DNA from 2 places in the Pseudomonas sp. XK-1 genome. Region 1 is predicted to be linked to the other one. Evidence: predicted binding sites of a transcription regulator. Region 1 holds the regulator's gene; the other holds the start of a gene.
The links. The regulator sigma-54, encoded in region 1, starts transcription at its own class of promoters, with help from an activator protein. The targets are predictions, from matches to a motif close to ANTGGCATNNANNTTGCTNT.

Region 1 (6,851 bases):
TTTGTCCATCCGGCCGAGGCCAGCCACGGCGACATGGGCATGATCACCCGCGACGACGTGGTGCTGGCCCTCTCCAACTCGGGCTCCACCGCGGAAATCGTCACCCTTCTGCCGCTGATCAAGCGCCTCGGCATCCGCCTGATCAGCATGACCGGCAACCCCAACTCCCCCCTGGCCAAGGCCGCCGAAGTCAACCTGGACGCCCGCGTATCCCAGGAAGCCTGCCCGCTGAACCTGGCCCCGACGTCTTCCACCACAGTTTCGCTGGTCTTGGGCGACGCCCTGGCCATCGCCCTGCTGGAAGCCCGCGGCTTTACCGCCGAAGACTTTGCCTTTTCCCACCCCGGCGGTGCCCTGGGTCGCCGTCTGCTGCTGAAAGTGGAAAACGTGATGCACGCCGGCAACGCCCTGCCCCGCGTGCAACGCGGCACCTCGCTGCGCGACGCCCTGCTGGAAATGACCCAGAAGGGCCTGGGCATGACCGTGGTGGTGGAAAGCGACGGCCGCCTGGCCGGGGTCTTCACCGACGGCGACCTGCGCCGCACCCTGGATCGCGGCATCGACGTCCGCCAGGCCCTGATCGACGAGGTAATGACCGCCCACGGCAAGACCGCCCGCGCCGAGATGCTCGCCGCCGAGGCCTTGAAAATCATGGAAGACCACAAGATCAGCGGCCTGGTGGTGGTCGACAGCAACGACCAGCCCGTCGGTGCACTGAATATGCACGACCTGCTGCGCGCCGGAGTAATGTGATGACCGCCGAAACGATCAACCCTGACCTGCAGCAACGCGCCCAGGGCGTGAAACTGGCAATTTTCGATGTCGACGGTGTGCTCACCGACGGCAAACTGTATTTCCTGGTCGACGGCAGCGAATTCAAGACCTTCAACACCCTCGACGGCCACGGCATCAAGATGCTGATCAACTCCGGCGTGCGCACCGCCATCATCAGCGGGCGCAAGACCCCGGTGGTCGAGCGCCGCGCGCAGAATCTGGGCATCCAGCATCTGTACCAGGGCCGCGAAGACAAGCTGGTGGTACTCGACGAGCTGCTCGGCGAACTCGGCCTGAGCTATGAACAGGTGGCCTACCTGGGCGACGACCTGCCAGACCTGCCGGTGATCCGCCGGGTCGGCCTGGGCATGGCGGTGGCCAGCGCCGACGCCTTCGTCCGCCAGCATGCCCATGGCGTAACCCAGGCCCGGGGCGGCGAAGGTGCCGCCCGCGAGTTCTGCGAACTGATCATGCGCGCCCAGGGCAGCCTCGAAGCCGCCCAAGCCGCCTACCTATAGAGCCCACCATGTCGCGTAAACTGCTCAACATTGCCCTGCTCGCCTGCGCCGCCGCGCTGCTGGCGGCGCTCGGCTACTGGAATATCAACCCCGCAAGCTTCTCCGACGGGGACAAACCGGGCACCGCGCAGAACACCATCGATTTCTACGCGACCAATATCACCACCGTGCAGTACATGCCCGACGGCTCGCTGCATTACGAGGTCACCGCGGATAAGACCGAGCATATCCAGAGTACCGACATCACCCTGCTCGACAACCCGAACATGCAGCTGTACCGCGGCGAAGAGCTACCATGGAACATCAGCAGCGAGCGCGGCGAAGTCGCCCCCGCCGGCAAGGAAGTCGAGCTGATCGACAAGGTGCGCATCGCCCGCACCGACGCCAAGGGCCGCCCGACCATTCTCACCACCAGCCGCCTGACCGTATTCCCCGAGAAGGAATATGCGCAGACCGAGCAAGCCGTTAGAATCGACGCCGCCAATGGGGTGACCACGGCACAAGGAATGAAAGCGTACTTGAATGACGGCAGGATGCTCCTGCTGTCCAATGTAAGAGGTCAGCATGAGGCTCGTTAAAACCCTCCCCCTTCTTTTCGGTCTCAGCGCCGCGCTCGGAAGCATCAGCGCCTGGGCCCTGCCATCGGATCGCGAACAACCGATCCGGATTCAGGCCGACAGCGCCGAACTTGACGACAAGCAAGGTGTGGCCGTGTACCGCGGCACCGTGGTTATCACCCAGGGCACGCTGAAGATCACGGGCGACACCGTGACCATCACCCAGACCCCGGCGGGCGATATCGACGTGTTTACCGCCGTCGGCAAGCCGGCTTATTACGAGCAGCTGCCGGCCACCGACAAGCAGATCGTCAAGGCCTACGGCCTGACCATCCAGTACTTCGCCGCCAACGAGCGCATCGTGCTGATCGACCAGGCCAAGGTGATCCAGGAAGGCAACACCTTCGAAGGCGAGAAGATCGTCTATGACACCCAGCGCCAGATCGTCAACGCCGGCCGTGCTACAGGCAGCAATGTCAGCGTGCCGCGACCGCGCATCGACATGGTGATCCAGCCCAAGAACAAACCAGCCGACCAGCAGGCGCAGTAACCATGGCCACATTGAAAGCCCAGCACCTGGCCAAGAGCTACAAAGGCCGCCAAGTCGTGCGCGACGTCAGCCTGAGCATCGACAGCGGGCAGATCGTCGGCCTGCTTGGCCCCAATGGCGCGGGCAAGACCACCTGCTTCTACATGATCGTTGGCCTGGTCCAGGCCGACCAGGGTCGCATCCTGATCGACGACCTCGATGTCAGCCACCAACCGATGCACGGCCGCGCCCGTGCCGGCATCGGCTACCTGCCGCAGGAAGCCTCGATCTTCCGCAAGCTCAGCGTGGCCGACAACATCATGGCCATTCTGGAAACCCGCAAGGACCTGGACCGCAGCGAGCGGCGCAAGGAGCTGGAAAGCCTGCTGCAGGAATTCCATATCAGCCATATTCGTGACAACCTCGGCATGAGCCTGTCCGGCGGCGAACGCCGGCGCGTAGAAATTGCCCGCGCCCTGGCGACCTCGCCCAAGTTCATCCTGCTCGACGAACCCTTTGCCGGGGTTGACCCGATCTCGGTCGGCGATATCAAACAGATCATCTACCACCTCAAGGCCAAGGGCATTGGCGTGCTGATCACCGATCACAACGTGCGCGAGACCCTGGACATCTGCGAAACCGCCTACATTGTCAGTGACGGCCAACTGATCGCCGAAGGCGACTCCGCCGCCATCCTGGCCAACCAGACGGTCAAAGAGGTGTACCTGGGGCATGAGTTCCGCCTGTAACAGGGGCTTTTCTCACGCAAACAAGCACCACCCCTAGGCAAACCCCTTAGAGTCAGGCATATAATTTGCTTCCTTGTGGCGCTTCCGCGCCCTGTAGTGGATTGCGCACAGACGCCGGTAAATAAGGTCTGCAATGAAACCATCGCTAGTCCTGAAGATGGGCCAGCAGCTGACGATGACACCGCAGCTGCAACAGGCCATTCGCCTACTCCAACTGTCGACCCTGGATCTGCAACAAGAGATCCAGGAGGCACTGGAATCCAATCCGATGCTCGAACGCCAGGAAGACGGCGAAGATTTCGACAACTCGGACCCCATGGCCGATGGCGCAGAAAGCGCCACTTCCAGCGAACAGCAAGAGTCCAGCTTCCAGGAGCCCAACTACCAGGAAACCACGCAGACCGTGGACAACCTGGAAGAAGGCGACTGGGGCGAGCGCATTCCCAATGAACTGCCGGTCGACACCGCCTGGGAAGACATCTACCAGACCAGCGCCAGCAGCCTGCCGAGCAGCAGCAACGACGATGACGAGTGGGACTTCACCACCCGCACGTCCAGCGGCGAGAGCCTGCAGAGCCATATGCTCTGGCAACTCAACCTTTCGCCCATGTCCGATAAGGATCGCCTGATCGCGGTCACCCTGATCGACTGCATCAACGAGCAGGGCTATCTGGAAGAAACCCTGGAAGAAGTGGTTGAAGCCTTCGACCCGGAACTGGATATCGAACTGGACGAAGTCGAGGCCGTGCTGCACCGCATCCAGCAGTTCGAGCCCGCTGGCATTGCCGCGCGCAACCTCGGCGAATGCCTGCTCCTGCAACTGCGCCAGCTGCCCGCCAAAACCCCCTGGCTGAGCGAGGCCCAGCGCCTGGCCAACGACTACCTCGACCTGCTCGGCAGCCGCGACTACAGCCAGCTGATGCGCCGCATGAAGCTCAAGGAAGACGAGCTGCGCCAGGTTATCGAGCTGATCCAGAGCCTCAACCCGCGCCCCGGCTCGCAGATCGAATCGAGCGAGCCGGAATACGTGGTGCCCGACGTGATCGTACGCAAGCACAACGAGCGCTGGCTGGTGGAGCTGAACCAGGAAGCCATGCCGCGCCTGCGGGTCAACGCGCAGTACGCCGGTTTTGTGAAGCGCGCCGACTCCAGCGCCGACAACACCTTTATGCGCAACCAGCTGCAGGAAGCGCGCTGGTTTATCAAGAGCCTGCAAAGCCGCAACGAAACCCTAATGAAGGTCGCCACGCAGATCGTCGAACACCAGCGCGGCTTCCTCGACTACGGTGACGAGGCGATGAAACCTCTCGTATTGCACGATATCGCCGAGGCGGTGGGCATGCACGAGTCAACCATCTCGCGGGTCACCACGCAGAAATTCATGCACACCCCGCGTGGCATTTACGAACTGAAATACTTCTTCTCCAGCCACGTCAGCACCTCCGAGGGCGGCGAATGCTCGTCCACCGCGATCCGCGCCATCATCAAAAAACTGGTCGCCGCGGAAAATGCAAAAAAGCCGTTGAGTGACAGCAAGATCGCTGGTTTACTGGAAGCACAGGGCATTCAAGTAGCCCGCCGTACAGTCGCAAAGTACCGTGAATCCCTCGGGATAGCGCCATCCAGCGAGCGCAAGCGATTGATCTAGGCGGTACAAGAAGGAAGACGGTTCACACTGCACGCAACAACACCCGGCCTCGCCTTTTCGCGCAAGCAACTTCGCTGCCAATGCGCGGGCGGCGACAGTGCCAGACTCGTTCTGCCAGGGTCTTCCACGCCACAGTGTTCCGGCGGCAGGCCTATTGCCTGCCTCTTACACACGGCAACAAGGAGAATGCGGTATGCAAGTCAACATCAGTGGACACCAGCTGGATGTGACCGACGCCATGCGCGCCTACATCGAGGAAAAACTCGGTCGATTGGAGCGCCACTTCGACAAAATCACCAATGTGCAAGTCATCATGGAGGTCGAGAAGCTCAAGCAGAAAATCGAAGCGACCCTGCACATTGCCGGCGGCGAGGTTGTCGCCAATGCGGTACACGAAGACATGTATGCAGCAATCGATTTACTCACCGACAAACTCGATCGCCAACTCATCAAGCACAAGGAAAAACAGCTCGACCGTCAACAGGGCGCACTGGCCCGCTGACCTCGTCTATCTCCTATGATCCGACTTGAAACTATCCTGACCCCCGGCCGTTCCCTGGTGAACGTGCCGGGCGGCAGCAAAAAACGTGTTCTCGAACAGATTGCCAACCTGGTGGCGCGCGAGCTGCCTGACCTGGACGGCCAAGACATCTTCGAAAGCCTGATCGCCCGCGAAAAACTCGGCTCGACCGGTTTCGGCAATGGCATCGCCATTCCGCACTGTCGCCTGCCCGGTTGCAACGCACCGATCAGCGCCTTGCTGAGACTCAATGCCGCGGTGGACTTCGATGCCATCGACGGTGCCCCGGTCGATCTGCTGTTTGTTCTGCTGGTTCCCGAAGCCGCGACCGACGCCCACCTGGAACTGCTCCGGCAGATCGCCAGCATGCTCGACCGCAGCGACGTGCGTGACCGCCTGCGCCAGGCTCAGAGCAATGAGGCCCTGTACCAGGTGGTGGTCGACGTGCAAAGCCAACTCAATCGAGACTGAGCATGCGCCTGATCATCGTCAGCGGTCGCTCCGGCTCCGGCAAAAGCACCGCCCTCGATGTACTTGAGGACAACGGCTTCTATTGCATCGACAACCTGCCCGCCGGCCTACTCCCAGAGCTGGCCGAGCGCGCCCTGCTGCATACCGAGCTGCTCCACCCGCAGGTGGCCGTGTCGATCGATGCGCGCAACCTGCCCAGCCACCTCAAGCGCTTCCCCGAGCTGCTCGAAGAGGTACGCGCGCGGCATATCAAGTGCGATGTGATCTACCTCGACGCCGATGAAGAGACCCTGCTCAAGCGTTTCTCCGAAACCCGCCGGCGCCATCCGCTGACCAACGAAAGCCGCTCGCTGGCCGAAGCCATCGCCGACGAAAGCCTGCTGCTGGGCCCGATCATCGACCTGGCCGACCTGAAGATCGACACCACCCACCTCAATCTCTACCAGTTGCGCGACAGCCTCAAACTGCGCCTGCTCAACCAGCCTGAGCCGGGTACCGCCTTTCTTATCGAGTCCTTCGGCTTCAAGCGCGGCATGCCGGTGGATGCCGATCTGGTGTTTGACGTGCGCTGCCTGCCCAACCCCTATTGGAAGCCGGACCTGCGCGAATTCTCCGGCCTGGATCAGCCGGTGTCCGACTACCTCTCGGCCCAGGCCGATGTCGAAGACATGTTTCAGGACATCCTCGCCTACCTGGTCAAGTGGCTGCCACGCTTTGCCGCCAGCAACCGCGCCTATGTCACGGTAGCGATCGGCTGCACCGGCGGCCATCACCGCTCGGTATACCTGGCCAATCGCCTCGGCGAAACCCTCAAACCCATCCTGAAGAACGTCCAGATTCGCCACCGCGACCTCAGTTAAGGAATTGCCGCGATGCCCGCCTGCGAAATCACCATCATCAACAAGCTTGGCCTGCATGCCCGTGCGGCGGCCAAGTTCGTTGGCGTCGCCGGCCGCTTCCCCTGCCAGGTCAAGATCGGCCGCGCGCCGGACAGCCTGGTGGACGGCAAGAGCATCATGGCCGTGATGATGCTCGCCGCCGGCAAGGGCACGTCCGTGCACCTGCATACCGAGGGCGAACAGGAC
Region 2 (6,851 bases), on a different contig from region 1:
GCGCTGGTACAAGGACCGCTACGAAGTCGAGATCGACCCGGAAAGCGAAGCCATTGTCACCATTGGCTCCAAGGAAGGTCTGGCGCACCTGATGCTGGCCACCCTGGACCATGGCGACACGGTGCTGGTGCCCAATCCCAGCTACCCGATCCATATCTACGGCGCGGTAATCGCCGGTGCCCAGGTGCGTTCGGTGCCGCTGATCCCAGGAGTGGACTTCTTCGCCGAGCTGGAGCGGGCAATTCGCGAGTCGATTCCCAAGCCGAAGATGATGATCCTCGGCTTCCCCTCCAACCCCACCGCGCAGTGCGTGGAGCTGGACTTCTTCGAACGGGTGGTAGCCCTGGCCAAGCAGTACGACGTGCTGGTGATCCACGACCTGGCCTACGCCGACATCGTCTACGACGGCTGGAAGGCTCCGTCGATCATGCAAGTGCCGGGGGCCAAGGACATTGCCGTGGAGTTCTTCACCCTGTCCAAGAGCTACAACATGGCCGGCTGGCGCATCGGCTTTATGGTCGGCAACAAGGAGCTGGTCAACGCCCTGGCGCGGATCAAGAGCTACCATGACTACGGCACCTTCACCCCGCTGCAGGTGGCGGCCATCGCCGCCCTGGAAGGCGATCAGCAGTGCGTGCGCGATATCGCCGAGCAGTATCGCCAGCGCCGCAACGTGCTGGTCAAGGGCCTGCACGAGATCGGCTGGATGGTGGAAAACCCCAAGGCATCGATGTACGTCTGGGCGAAGATTCCCGAGCAGTATGCCCATCTCGGCTCCCTGGAGTTCGCCAAAAAGCTGCTGCTGGAGGCCAAGGTCTGCGTCTCGCCCGGCATCGGCTTCGGCGACTACGGCGACGACCATGTGCGCTTTGCCATGATCGAGAATCAGGACCGTACCCGCCAGGCCATTCGCGGCATCAAGGCGATGTTCCGCGCCGATGGCCTGATCCAGCCCCCGGCCGCAGGCAAGCCGCGCAAGGCAGCCGATAGCTAGCAGCCTGCCAGGGCCTGCCGGCCCTGGCACCTGAAAAAACCCGCCCTGCCCGCACCTGTTTCGCGCTGGCAGGGCCGCGGTTCGATCAGCTCGAATAATCCAGCACCGTCCACACCCGGCTGAGGCCGTCGCCAATCACGCAACCGCTCTGACTGAGCTGGCTGCGATTGCTATTGCTGTGCAGCGACATCAGCGTGGTGCTGCCATCGGCGGCATCCGAGCGCTCGCTCAGCCACTGCACCCGGCCGCAGTTGGCCGTTTCGATCACATAACTGGCAGCAACGCGGGCATCCTGGCTCGGCAGTCTGATCGTATCCACCACCCTGCCCTGTTCCTGCACCCGCTTGCCATCGGACACCAGCACGGCCCAGGCCTGGCCGTCCTCGATCACCAGATAGGTGCCATTGGCCCTGGGTTGTTCCAGCTGCGGCTGGGCGCAACCACTCAGCAGGCCCAGCAGCACAATTGTCATCAGCATCTGTTGCATTGTCAGTTACTCCAGCAGCGGCTTTCAGGGGGTACGAGCAGGCGGTGAATCTGGGGTACGGCCTTACTATTATCGAATACTGTTTATTTGTACAGTACATTTCGATTACCCTGAGTCCCGCTCATTTCGCCAGGCCTGCAACGCTGCACGCCCGGCCCAACCCTGACATCAACCAGGAGAACAAGGATGCTGGACGTACTGCAGTTGAAGCACACGGTAAACCGCATGCCGCTGGAAAAGGTCCGTGCCACGGTCGCCGAATTGCACCTGGAAGGTATCGTCACCGAAGGCAAGACACCGTTCTCCCGGGTGCACTTCAATACCTGCTTTGCCGAAATCGAGGCCTTGCTGCAGCGTGCCGGCTACCACAAGCAGCTCGATGTGGTCGGTTACCAGGGCCTGGCCTATGCCATGTTCGACCCTGCTCGCTGGGAGGCGGTGCAGGTGCTGCGCTGGCTCAAGGAGTTCGTCGAGGAGGCGCAGCCACGATCCGCTCCCCAGCGCCAGGAGTACAGGGCCTGAGGCGCTAACACCTAAAGGCCTGCAAACGAACCAAAAGCGCTCAGTACCGCTCGCATATGCACGCCAATGGCCCATACGCCCCGTTATGGAGGCCCATGGGCCAGTGGCAAGGGCATTTGCACGCCGGCTTCAAAATCTCGATTCAACATCACATATAAATACTAACTATATGATTTATATCGCTATATAAATCTATTCTAGATTGCCTCTCACGTCGCAAAACCCATTTCCAAGGGCGTCATTGCCATTCCATCTGTAAACCTGGCAAGCCCTTTGCTTATACCTCCTCAAGACACCTACACACGTCTTCAGATCGCCAAAGGCGGTGATCGGGACGAAATTGACAAAGACGTCAACGACACTCGGCCAAGCATTGGCAGGGCTGTCCGCGACGTCTTTTTTCGTTTCTGGGACCTGAGGAACCACTATGCGTAACTCCACCGCTCGCCGTTCGCTACTGAAGAAAACCCTGGCCGGACTCGGCTGTGCCGCCGTCATGCTGCTGTCGCCCCTGAGCGTGCAGATCGCCCTCGCCGCCGAGGCGGAAAAGGACGAACTGAAGTTCGGCTTTATCAAGCTGACCGATATGGCTCCGCTGGCCATCGCCTATGAGAAAGGCTTCTTCGAGGATGAAGGGCTGTATGTCACCCTGGAGGCCCAGGCCAACTGGAAAGTGCTGCTGGATCGGGTAATCGATGGCGAACTGGACGGCGCGCATATGCTCTCCGGCCAACCGATCGGTGCCACCATCGGTTTCGGCACCAAGGCCGACGTGGTCACCGCCTTCACCATGGACCTCAACGGCAATGCCATCACCGTCTCCAATGCGGTCTGGGAGGACATGAAGAAGCATGTGCCGATGGAAGGCGGCAAGCCGGTGCACCCAATCAAGGCCGACGCCCTGAAGCCGGTGATCGAGAAGTTCAACGCTGGCGGCAAGTCCTTCAACCTGGGCATGGTGTTTCCGGTGTCCACCCATAACTACGAACTGCGCTATTGGCTCGCCGCCGGCGGCATCCACCCGGGTTATTACGCCCCGCACAAGGGCGACACCAGCGGTCAGATCGACGCCAAGGCCCTGCTCTCGGTCACCCCGCCGCCGCAGATGCCCGCCACCCTGGAAGCCGGCACCATCCACGGCTACAGCGTCGGCGAACCGTGGAACCAGGCTGCCGTGTTCAAGGGCATCGGCGTGCCGGTAGTGGCCGACTACGCGATCCGCAAGAACATGTCGGAGAAGGTCTTCGGCGTGTCCAAAAGCTGGGCCGAAGCCAACCCGGAAACCCACAAGCGCGTGGTCAAGGCGCTGATCCGCGCCGGCCAGTGGCTGGACGCGGACAACAACGCCAACCGCCAGGAAGCGGTGGAGATCCTTTCCCGACCCGAGTACGTGGGGGCCGATGCCAAGGTGATCGCCAACTCGATGACCGGCACCTTCGAGTTCGAGAAGGGTGACAAGCGCGAGGTACCGGACTTCAACGTGTTCTTCCGCTACCACGCCACCTACCCCTACTACTCCGATGCCGTGTGGTACCTGACGCAGATGCGCCGCTGGGGCCAGATCAGCGAAGCCAAGCCGGACAGCTGGTACCTGGAGACGGCCAAGAAGGTCTACCTGCCGGCTATCTACCGCGAAGCGGCCGCCGAATTGATCGCAGAAGGCAAGTTCGCAGCCAGCGATTTCCCGCCAGCCGATGACGACGGCTTCCGCGCACCGCTGACCGACACCATCGACGGTGTGCCTTACGACGGTCGCAAGCCCAATGCCTACCTCGAGCAGTTCGAGATCGGCTTGAAAGGCGACACGCAGCTCTAATCAGGCACTCCCGGGGCCGGTACGCCGGCCCCCTCCTAACAAAGAGGACAGGACGATGAGCAACCCGAGCGTCGCCACCCCGATAACCGCAACACTCAAGTCGGCGCGCAGCAATGCGCTCCTCAAGCGCTGGGCCCCGGCATTGATCCTGCCCATGCTGGGCATCATCGGTTTTCTGCTGTGCTGGCAGCTGCTGGCCAACAATATCCAGACCAGCCTCGGCCAGTTCCCCGGCCCGGTACAGGTCTCCGAACAGTTTTCCGGCCTGGTCGGTGCGCACCTCAAGGAGCGTGAAAAGGCCCGGGTCTTCTACGAACGCCAGGACACGCGCAACGCCGCCCTGCTGGCGAAAAACCCCGACGCAGAGATCAAGGTGCGTCCCTATACCGGCAAGCCGACCTTTATTCAGCAGATCTTCACCAGCCTCTACACCGTGATGGCTGGCTTTGCCATCGCCTCGCTGATCGCCATTCCCCTGGGTATCGTCTGCGGCCTGAGCAAGAGCATCTACACCGCCATCAACCCGCTGATCCAGGTGTTCAAGCCGGTGTCGCCGCTGGCCTGGCTGCCGCTGGTAACCATGCTGGTCAGCGCCCTGTACGTCAGCGACGACCCGTTGTTCGCCAAGTCCTTCCTCACCTCGGCGATCACCGTGGCGCTGTGCTGCCTGTGGCCAACGGTGATCAACACCACGGTGGGCGTGGCCGGCATCGACCAGGACCTGAACAACGTCAGCAAGGTGCTCAGCCTGTCGCCCATGTCGCATGTGCGGCGCATCGTGCTGCCCGCCGCCGTGCCGATGATCTTCACCGGTCTGCGCCTGTCCCTGGGGACCGGCTGGATGGTGCTGATCGCCGCCGAGATGCTGGCGCAGAACCCGGGCCTGGGTAAGTTCATCTGGGACGAGTTCCAGAACGGCAGCTCCAACTCCCTCGGCCGGATCATGGTGGCGGTGATCGTCATCGGCCTGATCGGCTTCGCCCTCGACCGCCTTATGCTCCTGCTGCAACGTCAGTTCAGCTGGGACAAGAATGCCGTACTGCGCTAATCAGGAGACTTCCCATGAGCCACTCACACCTCGAACTGACCGGCGTTGGCATCGACTTCCCCACCGACAAGGGCCTGTACCGCGCGCTGCAGAACGTCAACCTGCGTATCGACAAGGGCGAATTCGTCTCCCTGATCGGCCACTCCGGCTGCGGTAAATCCACCGTGCTGAACATCGTCGCCGGACTGTACAAGGCCACCACCGGCGGGGTCATCCTCGACGGCCGTGAGGTCGACGAGCCGGGCCCCGAGCGCGCCGTGGTGTTCCAGAACCACAGCCTGCTGCCCTGGCTGAGCTGCTACCAGAACGTCGAACTGGCGGTGCGCCAGGTGTTCCAGGGCAAGAAATCCCGCGGTGAAATGCGCGAGTGGATCGAGCACAACCTGGAACTGGTGCATATGAGCCACGCTACCCACAAGCGCCCCAGCGAGATCTCCGGTGGGATGAAACAGCGTATCGGCATCGCCCGCGCCCTGGCCATGCAACCCAAGGTGTTGCTGATGGACGAACCCTTCGGCGCGCTGGACGCCCTGACCCGCGCCCATCTGCAGGACTCGCTGATGGAGATCCACGCCGAACTGGGCAACACGGTGATCATGATCACCCACGACGTCGACGAAGCGGTGCTGCTGTCCGATCGCATCGTGATGATGAGCAACGGCCCGGCAGCCACCGTGGGCGATATCCTCAAGGTCGAGCTGGCGCGTCCCCGCGAGCGCCTGGCCCTGGCCAATGACCCGCAGTACCACGCCTACCGGGCGGCGGTGATGGAATTTCTCTACCAACGCCAGCAACGCCCGGCAGCTTGAGCGGTGCGGCCAGAGGCCCGTGGCATGGATTGCAGCGGGCCTCTGGCCGCAAACCAGCGACGGCCATAGGTCGATGACTTCAGATAAACGAGGCCTGCCCCCAGCGGTCTGGAAAACTGCCGATCCGATTGAACTTAATGTGCTGACGGCCACCGAACCCAAGCCATTCACAGACGTTCAAAGTTATTAAGGATCAGTCGTGCTTGATCTCACCACCTGGAACCTCTCGGTTCCCACCGACCCTGCCCCCACTACCATCGAAACCCCGCGCCTGAACAACGGTTATGACAGCCAGTACTTGCGCCACAACGACGACGGCAGTGTCACCTTCTGGGTCCCGGTAGACGGCTCGCATACCGCCGACGCCCGCTACCCACGCAGCGAGCTGCGCGAAACTCAGGCCGACGGCTCGCTAAGCAACTGGTACTACTACAGTGCCGACAACCACCTGAGCGCGGTGCTGTCGGTCAATCAGGTACCGAGCCAGAACAAGGTCGTCATCGGCCAGATCCACAGCAAGGACGAACCCGGCAGCAACAATGATCCGCTGGCCAAACTGCAGTATCACTACCTGCACGGCGTCGGTCGGCTGGAACTGCTGCTGCGCAAACGCCCAGGCGATGCTGAGGTACAGAACGTCCTGCTGGCCGAGAACATCCAGTTGGACGAGCGGTTCAGCTACAGACTGCGAGTCACCTCGAGCGGCATGCTGGGCGTCAACGTCGAGAGCAGCGAAGGCGACAGGGGCGCGCTTTATCAGCAATTGAGCGCCTACTGGAGCAACGAACAGCTGTACTTCAAGGCCGGGGCCTATATTCAGGACAATTACGGCCCGCCCAATGAGGGCGGCCGGGTGACCTTCTATCATGTGAACACCCAGCACCGCTGAGGACGGGCGAACCGCCATGGCGGGTGGCGCATTATTCAGCGGGCCGAGCGCACAAAGTCGATCAAAGCCCACGTACAATTGCGCCGCCCTATCCCGCCCGCACGAGATCCGCCCATGGCCCGCCTCAAACTCGAGTTCCCCGAAGACCAGTTCTGCTACAGCACCCACCTGACGGTACGGGTGACCGATATCAACGCGGCCAACCACCTGAGCAACGACTCAATGATCTCGATGATTTCCGAGGCGCGGGCACGTTTTCTGTTCGAGTTCGGTATCGAGGAAACCC

Region 2: WMW70_RS09635 (CmpA/NrtA family ABC transporter substrate-binding protein) is a predicted target of sigma-54. The motif match lies at 2,264-2,283, and genes of this name have one in related genera.

The regions. Positions count from the first base shown of each region.
Region 1 covers NZ_JBBPES010000001.1:749,934-756,784, reverse strand. The annotation lists gene WMW70_RS03340 (KpsF/GutQ family sugar-phosphate isomerase) at 1-753, shown strand, start outside; gene WMW70_RS03335 (KdsC family phosphatase) at 753-1,292, shown strand; gene lptC (LPS export ABC transporter periplasmic protein LptC) at 1,301-1,870, shown strand; gene lptA (lipopolysaccharide transport periplasmic protein LptA) at 1,857-2,399, shown strand; gene lptB (LPS export ABC transporter ATP-binding protein) at 2,402-3,127, shown strand; gene WMW70_RS03315 (RNA polymerase factor sigma-54) at 3,261-4,775, shown strand; gene hpf (ribosome hibernation-promoting factor, HPF/YfiA family) at 4,969-5,277, shown strand; gene ptsN (PTS IIA-like nitrogen regulatory protein PtsN) at 5,293-5,766, shown strand; gene rapZ (RNase adapter RapZ) at 5,769-6,626, shown strand; gene WMW70_RS03295 (HPr family phosphocarrier protein) at 6,639-6,851, shown strand, end outside.
Region 2 covers NZ_JBBPES010000003.1:270,384-277,234, forward strand. The annotation lists gene alaC (alanine transaminase) at 1-994, shown strand, start outside; gene WMW70_RS09625 (hypothetical protein) at 1,080-1,481, opposite strand; gene WMW70_RS09630 (transcriptional regulator) at 1,668-2,003, shown strand; gene WMW70_RS09635 (CmpA/NrtA family ABC transporter substrate-binding protein) at 2,431-3,819, shown strand; gene WMW70_RS09640 (ABC transporter permease) at 3,875-4,867, shown strand; gene WMW70_RS09645 (ABC transporter ATP-binding protein) at 4,882-5,676, shown strand; gene WMW70_RS09650 (polysaccharide lyase family 7 protein) at 5,876-6,565, shown strand; gene WMW70_RS09655 (thioesterase family protein) at 6,680-6,851, shown strand, end outside.